3 regions of the Streptomyces sp. NPDC086554 genome follow, and region 1 is predicted to be linked to each of the others. Evidence: riboswitches for the same ligand, from Rfam matches in the RefSeq annotation. Region 1 holds a riboswitch; each other region holds the start of a gene.

Region 1 (3,264 bases):
CTTCTACGTCGGCGCGCTGATCATGATCCTGTCGGTCGTCCCGTGGACCACCTTCAAGCCGGGCGTCTCGCCGTTCGTGAAGGCCTTCGAGGAGATGGGTCTCGGCATCGGTGCCGCCATCGTCAACTTCGTCGTCCTGACGGCCGCGCTCTCCTCCTGCAACTCCGGCATGTACTCCACCGGCCGCATGCTGCGTGACCTCGCCCTCAACGGGCAGGGCCCGAAGTTCTTCACCAAGCTGACGAAGAACGGCCTGCCGCTGGTCGGCACCACCTTCTCCGCGGCCCTGATGCTGGTCGGCGTCTGGATCAACTACCAGTGGCCGGGCGAGGCGTTCAACTACGTCGTCTCCTTCGCCACCATCTCCGGCATGTGGGCCTGGATCATGATCCTGGTCTGTCAGATCAAGTACCGCCGCAAGGCCGACCGCGGCGAGCTGCCGCAGTCCACCTTCCGGGCTCCGGGAGCGCCGTACACGAGCTGGTTCGCGCTGCTCTTCATCGGCATGGTGATCGTGATGATGGGCATCGACAAGGACGCGCGCATCTCGCTCTACGCCGCCCCGGTGTGGGCGCTCATCCTGGGCGTCGGCTACCTGGTCATGGAGAAGCGCAAGGCGCAGTCGACGGGTGGCGGCGACGCCGAGCCGCAGGACGCGATCAAGTCCTGACTCCCGCCTGATCCCTGCTGATCCCAGCATGTGGGCCGATCCGTACCATCCCTCGGTACGGATCGGCCCCTCTGCTTATCCTGGCTCCCATGCTGATCCTGACCCAGGCCCTCCACGACCAGATCGTCGCGCACGCGCGCAAGGACCACCCCGACGAGGCGTGCGGCGTGGTCGCGGGCCCGGAGGGCACCGGCCGCCCCGAGCGCTTCATCCCGATGCTGAACGCGGCCCGCTCGCCCACGTTCTACGAGTTCGACTCGACGGACCTCCTCAAGCTCTACCGCGAGATGGACGACCGCGACGAGGAGCCGGTGATCGTCTACCACTCGCACACGGCGACCGAGGCGTACCCCTCGCGCACCGACATCACGTACGCGAACGAGCCCGGCGCGCACTACGTCCTGGTCTCCACTGCGGACACCGACGGCGCGGGCGACTTCCAGTTCCGCTCCTACCGGATCGTGGACGGCGAGGTCACCGAGGAAGAGGTCAAGGTCGTCCAGGCATACTGAGCCCCACCTTTGAGGCGGCAGGACCCAGGAAGCCGGTGCGAATCCGGCACGGTCCCGCCACTGTGACCCCACCCTGCGCGGGTGGGGCAGTCAGGAACTGACCTGCCGCCCTCTCCCACGGATGCAGGGGACGCGGAATCCCCTGGAGGAGGCACAGCTCAGCCATGTCCCGACCTCTGCGCGTACTCATGGCCGGCGCCCTGCTGGCCCCGCTCGTCGCCGCGTGCTCGTCCCCGGCGGACGAGGAATCCGGGAAGGGGAGCGGCCCGAAAGCGGCCGGATTCCCGTACACGGTCACCAACTGCGGCGTGAAGACGACGTACCAGGCACCCCCGAAGCGCGCCGTGACCATGAACCAGCACGCGACGGAAGTGATGCTGGAGCTCGGCCTTGCGGACCGCATGGCGGGCACGGCCTACCTGGACGACAAGGTCCTCCCGTCGTACGCGAAGGCGTACGCGTCCGTCCCGGTCCTCGCGAAGGAGTACCCCTCCTACGAGAAGCTGCTCGCCGCCAACCCCGACTTCGTGTACGGGGGTTACCCGAGCGCCTTCCTCGCGGGCGAGGGCCGCAGCCGCGCGGCGCTCGCGAAGTCCGGTATCAAGACCCGCCTCGACGTGGAGGGCTGCGCAAAGCGCCCGGTGACCATGAAGGACGTCTTCCGGGAGGTCCGCGAGGCCGGCTCCACCTTCGGGGTACGGGCACGGGCGGACCGCTGGGTGAGCGGCGCCGAGCGCCAACTTGCCGAAACCGAGAAGCAGTTGAAGGACAGGAAGCCGCTCCCGGTCTTCGTGTACGACAGCGGTGACAAGACGGCCTTCACGGCGGGCGGCCGCGGCATCGGGAACGACATCATCAAGCGCGCGGGCGGCCGCAACGTCTTCGCGGACCTGGACAAGTCCTTCGGTGACGCGTCCTGGGAGTCGGTGGTGGACCGTAAGCCGGAGCTGATCCTGATCCTCGACTACGGCGGCACGACGGTCGCCCAGAAGAAGCGCCGATTGCTGGAGGATCCGCTCCTGGCGGACGTCCCGGCGATCAAGCACAAGCGGTTCGCGGTGCTGCCGCTGTCGGATGTGGTGACGGGGGTGCGGGCCCCGGATGCGGTGAAGAAGCTGGCGGACCAGCTGTGAGTCGCACTTCTCAGCCGGTCCCGGCGCTAGGAAGGGGCGGGGTCGGGGAAAGGAAACCGCCCTACCCAGCCGTCATCACCGGGCTCCTCATAGCCCTGGCGGCAGCGGCAACCGCAGGCCTGGCCCTGGGCTCGGTCCGCATCCCCGTGACCGACGTACTGGACATAGTCACCGGAAGGGCGGGCCCCTCTCCCTTCCGGACGATAGTGCTGGACGCCCGCCTGCCCAGGGTCCTGCTGGGCGCAGCCGTAGGCGCGGGCCTGGCAGTCATCGGCACAGTCCTCCAGGCCCTGGTCCGCAACCCCCTCGCGGACCCCTTCCTCCTGGGAGTCTCCTCCGGCGCATCCGCCGGAGCAGTCGCCGCCATAGTTCTCGGCAGCGCCCTCGGCGTCGGCGCGGGCCTGTCCATCACGGTCACCATCCCGGCCGCGTCCTTCGCGGGCGCACTCCTCTCCCTGCTCCTCGTCTACACCCTGGCCAGAAGCACCGGCGGCAGCTTCGCCAGCGGCCGCCTGATCCTGGCGGGCGTGGCCGTCTCGTACATCCTCTCCGCCCTGACCAGCCTGATCCTGGTCACCGCTGACAGCGCGGACCACCTTCAGGAGGTCCTGTACTGGACGCTCGGCGGCCTCGGCAGCGCCCGCTGGGACATGCTGGCCCTCCCCACCGGCGTACTGATCGTCGGCACGGCGCTCCTGCTCGCCCTCGCCCGCCCCCTGGACCTCCTCCTCGTCGGCGAGGAGGGCGCCACCGTCCTCGGCCTGGACACCGCCCGCTTCCGCGCCGCCGTCTTCGTCCTCGCCTCGCTCCTGACCGCCGTACTCGTCGCGTACAGCGGAGCCATCGGCTTCGTCGGCCTGATGGTGCCGCACGCCGCCCGGATGCTGGTCGGCGCATCGCACCGGGCGCTGTTGCCGGTCGCGGCGCTCGCGGGCGCGGTGTTCCTGGT
Region 2 (3,264 bases), on a different contig from region 1:
GCAAGGAAGTCGCGGATCACGGTGGGCCCGCCGCCGATGCGTACGTCCTGGCCGTCCGCTGCCTCGCGGGCCGTCTCGAGCGCCGTGGCGGGCGAAGTGTCGAGGAAGTGGAACGTCGTGCCGCCCTCCATCTCGATCGGCGGGCGGGGGTGATGGGTGAGGATGAAGGTCGGTGTGTGGAACGGCGGGTTGGGCCCCCACCACCCCTTCCAGTCCGGGTCCTTGTGCCAGCCGGGCGGGCCGAACTTCCCGGCGCCCATGATCTCGGCGCCGATCCCGGGTGCGAACTGCTGGGCGAAAGCGTCGTCGAGGCCGGCGGTCCCGCCGGGCCGGTCGGTCATCCTGTGCCAGAACCGGGTGGTGAACATCCACTCGTGCAGCCTTTCGCCGGCGTGGCCGAACGGCGCGTCGTGGCTCTGACCCTCACCGGTGCCGAAGCCGTCGAGCGAGATGGAGAAGTTGTGGACGCGGGCGAGTGACATGGCTGGAGACTTCCTTCCCTCTGCTGGTCCAGTTTCGTCGCATCAGCTCGGTCATGCAGCCGGGACATCCCGGCCACCGTAGACGTACGCAAAGGTACTGGAGCGTTCTGGCCATGGATCGACCCCGGGGACGGCGCAGGATCTGCGGCGCGGTGTCCGGGGAGTCGGCCAGGGCGTACGGAGCCCGGCCGCGCACCAGCGCGATGTCTCCTGGCGCGAGGAAGACCCGGGGCCCGGCTTCGGGTACCACCCAGCCCTGGCCGCGGGCATGGACGTGGTCGTCGCGAACTCGCGCGGCCCGCAGACCCTGGCCGGTCTCGTCGGCGAGCTGGGTGCGCGCTGGTGGGCAAAGGCGTCCTGGACGCCGCGAACTACTACCCCTCCCGCGACGGACGGATCGAGGAGCTGGACGAGGAGACGCTGACCATCGGTCAGTTCGCCCAACAGGGTCTGCCTGGCGCCAAGTTGGTCAGGGCCTGCCGATCGCCGGCGACGACGCCGGGGCGCGGGCCGAGGACACCGCACTGATGAACAAGCTGGGATACGACACGGTGGACGTCGGCGCGCTCGCCGACAGCTGGCGCTTCGAGCGCGAGACAAGGGCCGCAGCAGCAGTTCCGCCAGTCAGGTCCCCGTCCCCGGCTTCTCCCTCTACTCGCTGAGCAAGTCGGCCCTCGTCGGCATGACCAAGGCCATGGCCCGGGAACTGGGAGGACGGCCGGACGCCACGTACATCACCGGGGCGCAGATCCTTGTGGACGGCGGCCTCACCGGCTGGCCAGGGGCAGCCCTGCGTCGCGTACGAGAGGCGCTCGCCCATGCCATCCGTCATGAGAGGACTCCTCTCGTACGTATAGGCTTCCCCACGCAGCTGGTTCGCCCTGTCCGCCAGGCAGGCGCGTCGTAAGAGGGAACCCGGTGGGAATCCGGGACTGCCCCGCAGCGGTGAGCGGGAACGACCGCCGTCATACGCACTGGATTCGCCTGCGGATCCGGGAAGCGACGGCCAGTAGGTGCCTCGTCCTCCTTCGAGAGGGCTCGGCGGGCCCGTGAGTCCGAAGACCTGCCACTGCCCGTGCGCGAAGGAGCGCACGGCATCTCGGTGACCTCGAGGGCGGGTCGGCGGCGGAAGCGAGCATCCCCGGCCAGGGGCATCCCCGCTCAGGGGCATCCCGGGCGCACTCAGGGGCTACCCCACGGGGCTCGCCTTTCTTGCCGTCCCTTCGCGTCCTCGTCCCGTCCCGGGAACCAGGACGAGTACTCGCGAAGGAGAGTTCCGTGACCGCCACATCCACCGCCACAGCCGCGGCCCGCACCGCCGAGGCCACCGTGTACGGCTATCCCCGGCAAGGCGCCGACCGGGAACTGAAGAAGGCCATCGAGGGGTACTGGAAGGGGCGTGTCGGCGCGGACGAACTGCGCCGGACCGCTTCCGAGTTGCGTCGCGACAACTGGCGGCAGCTCGTCGACGCCGGCATTCACGAGGTGCCGACCGGGGACTTCTCGTACTACGACCATGTCCTGGACACCAGCGTCATGGTGGGCGCCATCCCGGACCGTCACCGTGCCGCCGTCGAAGCCGACCAGCTGGACGGTTACTTCGCCATGGCGCGGGGCACGCAGGACGTGGCGCCCCTTGAGATGACCAAGTGGTTCGACACCAACTATCACTATCTGGTGCCGGAGTTGGGGCCTGACACCGTGTTCAGTGCGGACTCCGGCAAGCAGGTTGCCGAGCTGGGCGAGGCTCTCGCTCTCGGGCACACCGGGCGGCCCGTCCTCGTCGGTCCCGTCACCTATCTGCTGCTCGCCAAGCCCGCACCCGGCGTTGCCCCGGACTTCGAGCCGCTGACGCTCCTCGACCGGCTGCTTCCGGTGTACGCCGAGGTCCTCGCCGATCTGCGCGCCGCGGGCGCCGAGTGGGTCCAGCTGGACGAGCCCGCCCTGGTGCAGGACCGCACCCCTGCCGAACTGAACGCCACCGCCCGCGCCTACCGCGATCTCGGCGCGCTCACCGACCGGCCCCGACTCCTCGTCGCCTCCTATTTCGACCGGCTCGGCGACGCCCTGCCCGTCCTGGCGAAGGCGCCCGTCGACGGTCTCGCCATCGACTTCACCGGGCCCGCCGTCGCCAATCTCGACGACCTCGCCGCCGTCGGCGGCCTGCCCGGCAAGCGTCTTGTCGCCGGTGTCGTCGACGGCCGCAATGTGTGGATCAATGACCTGGGGAAGTCCCTGGCCCTGCTGGGTACGCTGCTCGGCCTCGCCGACCGGGTGGATGTGGCCGCTTCCTGCTCCCTGCTGCACGTCCCGCTGGACGCCGACGCAGAGAAGGGCCTCGATCCGCAGATCGCCCGCTGGCTTGCCTTCGCCCGGCAGAAGACCGGTGAGATCGCCACCCTCGCCCGTGGTCTGGGTGAAGGCACCGGTGCTATTGCCGCTCAACTCGCCGCCAATCGCGCTGACTTGGCGTCGCGCGCCAGTTCCTCGCTCACCCGCGATCCGGAGGTGCGGGCCCGCGCCGCGGCCGTCACCGACGCGGACACCCGCCGTTCCCAGACATACGCCGAGCGGGCCGCCGCCCAGCGCGAACGGCTGCGCCTGCCGCTGCTTCCGACGACGTCCATCGGCTCCTTCCCGCAGACCGGCGAACTGCGCACCGCCCGCGCCGACTTGCGCGCCGGACGCATCGGCACGGCCGCGTACGAGGAGCGCATCGAGGCCGAGATCCGCGAGGTCATCGCCTTCCAGGAGAAGACCGGCATCGACGTCCTGGTGCACG
Region 3 (3,264 bases), on a different contig from region 1:
GACACACGGGTGACCTTCCGCGTTGCCCAGGGCGACCTGCGCATCCTCGTCGACGGCCATACCGCGGCCGATGCGGTGAACATGCTGCCGGAGCTACCCAGGCAGTCTCGGACCTGGCTCGCTCAGAGCGCCGCCCGGCACCCGCTCGACCGGTTCCTGCTCCCCGGTGCGATGGGCGGAGTCCTGATCGCGCTGATCGGCGGCCCTGCTTCGGGTCTCTATCGTGCGCTCAGTGCTCCCTCCGATCTCATCCGGGCGGCCAATCCGCAAGTCATCCTGCGCACGGACCGCATGGCGTCGCTTTCCCGGTCCGGAGTCGTGGCGGTCATGACGGGCGGGGTGTGTGTCCTCCTGGCCTGGGCGTTCGCGTCGCGGGGCGGGCTCGACCATGTCGCGGCGCAGATGTGGGTGCCGATGGGCACCGCCGCACTCGCGCTCACCGCTTGGGGGCAACTGGCCGTTGCCCGTGTCTGGCTGGCCCTGACGCGGCGGCTGCCCTGGCGAATCATGACGTTCCTCGACGAAGCGCACCGCAGGGGAGTGCTACGGCAGTCCGGCGCTCACTACGAGTTCCGCCATCTGCGCATGCAGCAGCGGCTCGCCTCGGCCACCGAGGTGTCGCAGGAAGACCCCCGGGCCACCGCGCCCACGGCATGACGGCCCAGGCAAACGAACCCCGGCAGGGCGCCGTTGACCAGGTAGGCGTCGACGGAGCGGTCGATGCAGGCCGAGTTGGAAGCGTAGGCGCCGTGGCCGGTGCCCTCGCGGATCAGTAGCGATCCGCGCTCCAACTGGGCTTGGACCGCCTGGGCGTTGCTCAGGGGGGTCGCCGCGTCGTCTGTGTAGGAGACGAGGAGTACGGGTGCCGCGCCGGGCGCCCTGATCGGCCCGACGTCGCCCCTGGGCGGCACCGGCCAGGTACCGCAGTCAAGCATCGTCCAAGCGTTGACGCGGCCGAACACCGGTGAGCGCTCTACGGGTACGGGGCGGAGGTCATCCCCGCTCTGCAGGGCTGACGAGGTCCCTACGACGCCTCCGGTGCCAGGGCGTCTCCGCTGCGGACGTTCCATCGCCCGGTGCGGCCGCTGAGTCGGGTGGCGGTGAGCGGGCGGATGTCCAGTCGCCAGAATGCCTGATCGGGTGCCGAGAGGGCGTGGACGAGGGCCGCGCGGATCACGTCCGGCTCGACGACGGCGACGACGTGCCCGGCCGGGCTGCCCAAGGTGTCGAGCCAGGCTGCGACGCGGAGGCGTACGTCGTGCAGTGATTCGCCGCCGTGGGGTACGGCAGTTGGATCGTCCAGCCAGAGAGCGACGGCCTCCGCTTCGGCGCTCGCCACGGAGTCCAGCGTCTGTCCCTGCCAGCGGCCCATGTCGCAGGCGGCGAGGGCGGCGAGAGGTTCGGCGGGGGCAAGCCCGAGTGCCTGGGCGGTCCGGCGGCAGCGTGGGGACGGTGAGGTGTAGGTGGCAACGGCTGGGGGGAGTGAGCCGGCGGCCGCCTCGGCGCGTGCGATTCCCGCCGGGTCGAGAGGGCTGTCGTCGTCGAAGCGGACCTCCTTCAGAGCCTGACTCGTGGCGGGAGATACCAGCGTGAGACGTACGGTCATCGGTTCCTCCGGAGGGCCTTCGCGTGGCCGTTGACCCGCGGCGGCACCCTACCTGTGGGGGGGCGTGTCGGCGTGACGGGGGCGTACGGGCGTGATACGGGACTCACGCCCTTGGCCGGAGGGTCGGCGCGCGGTACGGTCACGGCGAACATCTCAACAGAACGTACAGAACGTGACGACGGCGAGACGGAAGTCCGGTGCAAGTCCGGCACGGTCGCGCCACTGTGAGCCGCAGCGGGATCCTTCGAGGGTGACGCCGTGGTGAGTCAGACCCGTGGACCGTCGTCCTGCACCACCGTATGGGACGCGTGTTCCCCGAGGAGGTTCCACCATGGCCGAGGCCGCCGTTTCTGCTGCCGCTTCCGCTCCTGCTGTTCCTGCAACACCGACTGCTCTGCCCGTACGGGCCGTCCTGCCCTGGGCGCTGTTCGTCGGACTCCTGGCGCTGATCGCGCTGTACTTCGTCGGTGCCGAGCAGGGTGCCACCTCCGTGTTCGCGGGCACCGACGTGCACGAGTGGGTCCACGACGGGCGTCATCTGCTCGGCTTCCCGTGCCACTGAGAGGCGACAAGTACGTGCACGCCTCAACTGTGAGAAATCTGCTGGTCCGTGGCATGCTCGCGGGCCTGATCGCCGGACTCTTCGCCTTCGGCGTGGCCTACTCGATCGGTGAGCCGCCCGTCGACGGCTCGATCGCGGTGGAGGAGGCCCAGGCCGCCCGCGACGCGCCCCACGCGGGGCACGGCGGCGCCGCGTCCGAGGAGGCCGCCGAGGAGGAAGAAGCGGTCAGCCGCACGGAGCAGTCGACCGTCGGTCTGGCCACCGGTGTCCTCGTGTACGGGGTCGCGCTGGGCGGCATCGCGTCCCTGGCGTTCTCCTTCGCCCTGGGCCGCATCGGCCGGTTCAGCCCACGGGCAACTGCGGCGCTCACGGCGGCCGCCGCCTTCACCACCGTCTACCTCGTGCCGTTCCTGAAGTACCCGGCCACCCCGCCCGCGGTCGGCAACCCGGACACCATCGGGAAGCGAACCATGCTGTTCTTCCTGATGATCCTGCTCAGTGTGCTGCTCGGCATCGCCGCAGTCATCATCGGGCGGCGACTGGCACCGCGTCTGGGCAACTGGAACGCGACGCTTGCCGCCGGGGCGGGGTTCATCGCCGTGCTGGCTGTCGCGTTCGTGTTCCTGCCCGCGAACGACGACGCGGTCAAGGCCGGATTCCCCGCAGCCCTGTTGTGGGAGTTCAGAGTCGCTTCACTGGCGATCCAGGCCGTGCTGTGGGCGGTCTTCGGCATCCTCTTCGGAGGCTTGGCACAGCGGCTCCTCGTCCCGCGGGCGGCCGACGCCAAGACCGAGGCCGAGCAGCCGACACCAGCCGTCGCCTGACCCTACGTACGGCGCGACGCACCGGCCCAAGCCCCGCCAACCCCTTTGGGGTCGGCGGGGCTTGGGCTTGGTGCGCCACGGTGGGTCCCCTCAGGCGGCGTCCTCGCGAGTGAAGTGCAGGGCGTCCCGGCCGGCTCGTCGTCTTCGCCCATCGCAGCGGCCTCGCCCCCGGCGACGTAGGGCGAGAGGTCAGTGGCGGACGTGGAGTGCGTCCGCCATGGGGCGGTGGCTGTGCCGCCAACCGGCGCCCACGGCAAGGGCGTCGACGATGT

Evidence for each region. A riboswitch is a leader RNA that binds a small molecule or an ion and turns the genes downstream of it on or off. The one in region 1 is predicted to bind cobalamin.
Region 2: another riboswitch for cobalamin. It lies ahead of metE (5-methyltetrahydropteroyltriglutamate--homocysteine S-methyltransferase); the one in region 1 lies ahead of AB0O76_RS00740 (ABC transporter substrate-binding protein).
Region 3: another riboswitch for cobalamin. It lies ahead of AB0O76_RS26530 (CbtB-domain containing protein); the one in region 1 lies ahead of AB0O76_RS00740 (ABC transporter substrate-binding protein).

What each region holds. Positions count from the first base shown of each region.
Region 1 is NZ_JBFBJK010000001.1:180,403-183,666, forward strand. It holds gene AB0O76_RS00730 (amino acid permease) at 1-670, shown strand, start outside; gene AB0O76_RS00735 (M67 family metallopeptidase) at 760-1,182, shown strand; cobalamin riboswitch at 1,155-1,303, shown strand; gene AB0O76_RS00740 (ABC transporter substrate-binding protein) at 1,347-2,315, shown strand; gene AB0O76_RS00745 (iron ABC transporter permease) at 2,390-3,264, shown strand, end outside.
Region 2 is NZ_JBFBJK010000035.1:73,468-76,731, forward strand. It holds gene AB0O76_RS38960 (dihydrofolate reductase family protein) at 1-482, opposite strand, end outside; gene AB0O76_RS38965 (hypothetical protein) at 424-732, opposite strand; gene AB0O76_RS38970 (hypothetical protein) at 825-1,010, shown strand; partial or broken gene AB0O76_RS38975 (oxidoreductase) at 1,108-1,200, shown strand; cobalamin riboswitch at 1,338-1,568, shown strand; gene metE (5-methyltetrahydropteroyltriglutamate--homocysteine S-methyltransferase) at 1,761-3,264, shown strand, end outside.
Region 3 is NZ_JBFBJK010000017.1:34,686-37,949, forward strand. It holds gene AB0O76_RS26515 (NACHT domain-containing protein) at 1-657, shown strand, start outside; gene AB0O76_RS26520 (alpha/beta hydrolase) at 564-1,070, opposite strand; gene AB0O76_RS26525 (histidine phosphatase family protein) at 1,025-1,606, opposite strand; cobalamin riboswitch at 1,756-1,898, shown strand; gene AB0O76_RS26530 (CbtB-domain containing protein) at 1,938-2,168, shown strand; gene AB0O76_RS26535 (CbtA family protein) at 2,183-2,992, shown strand.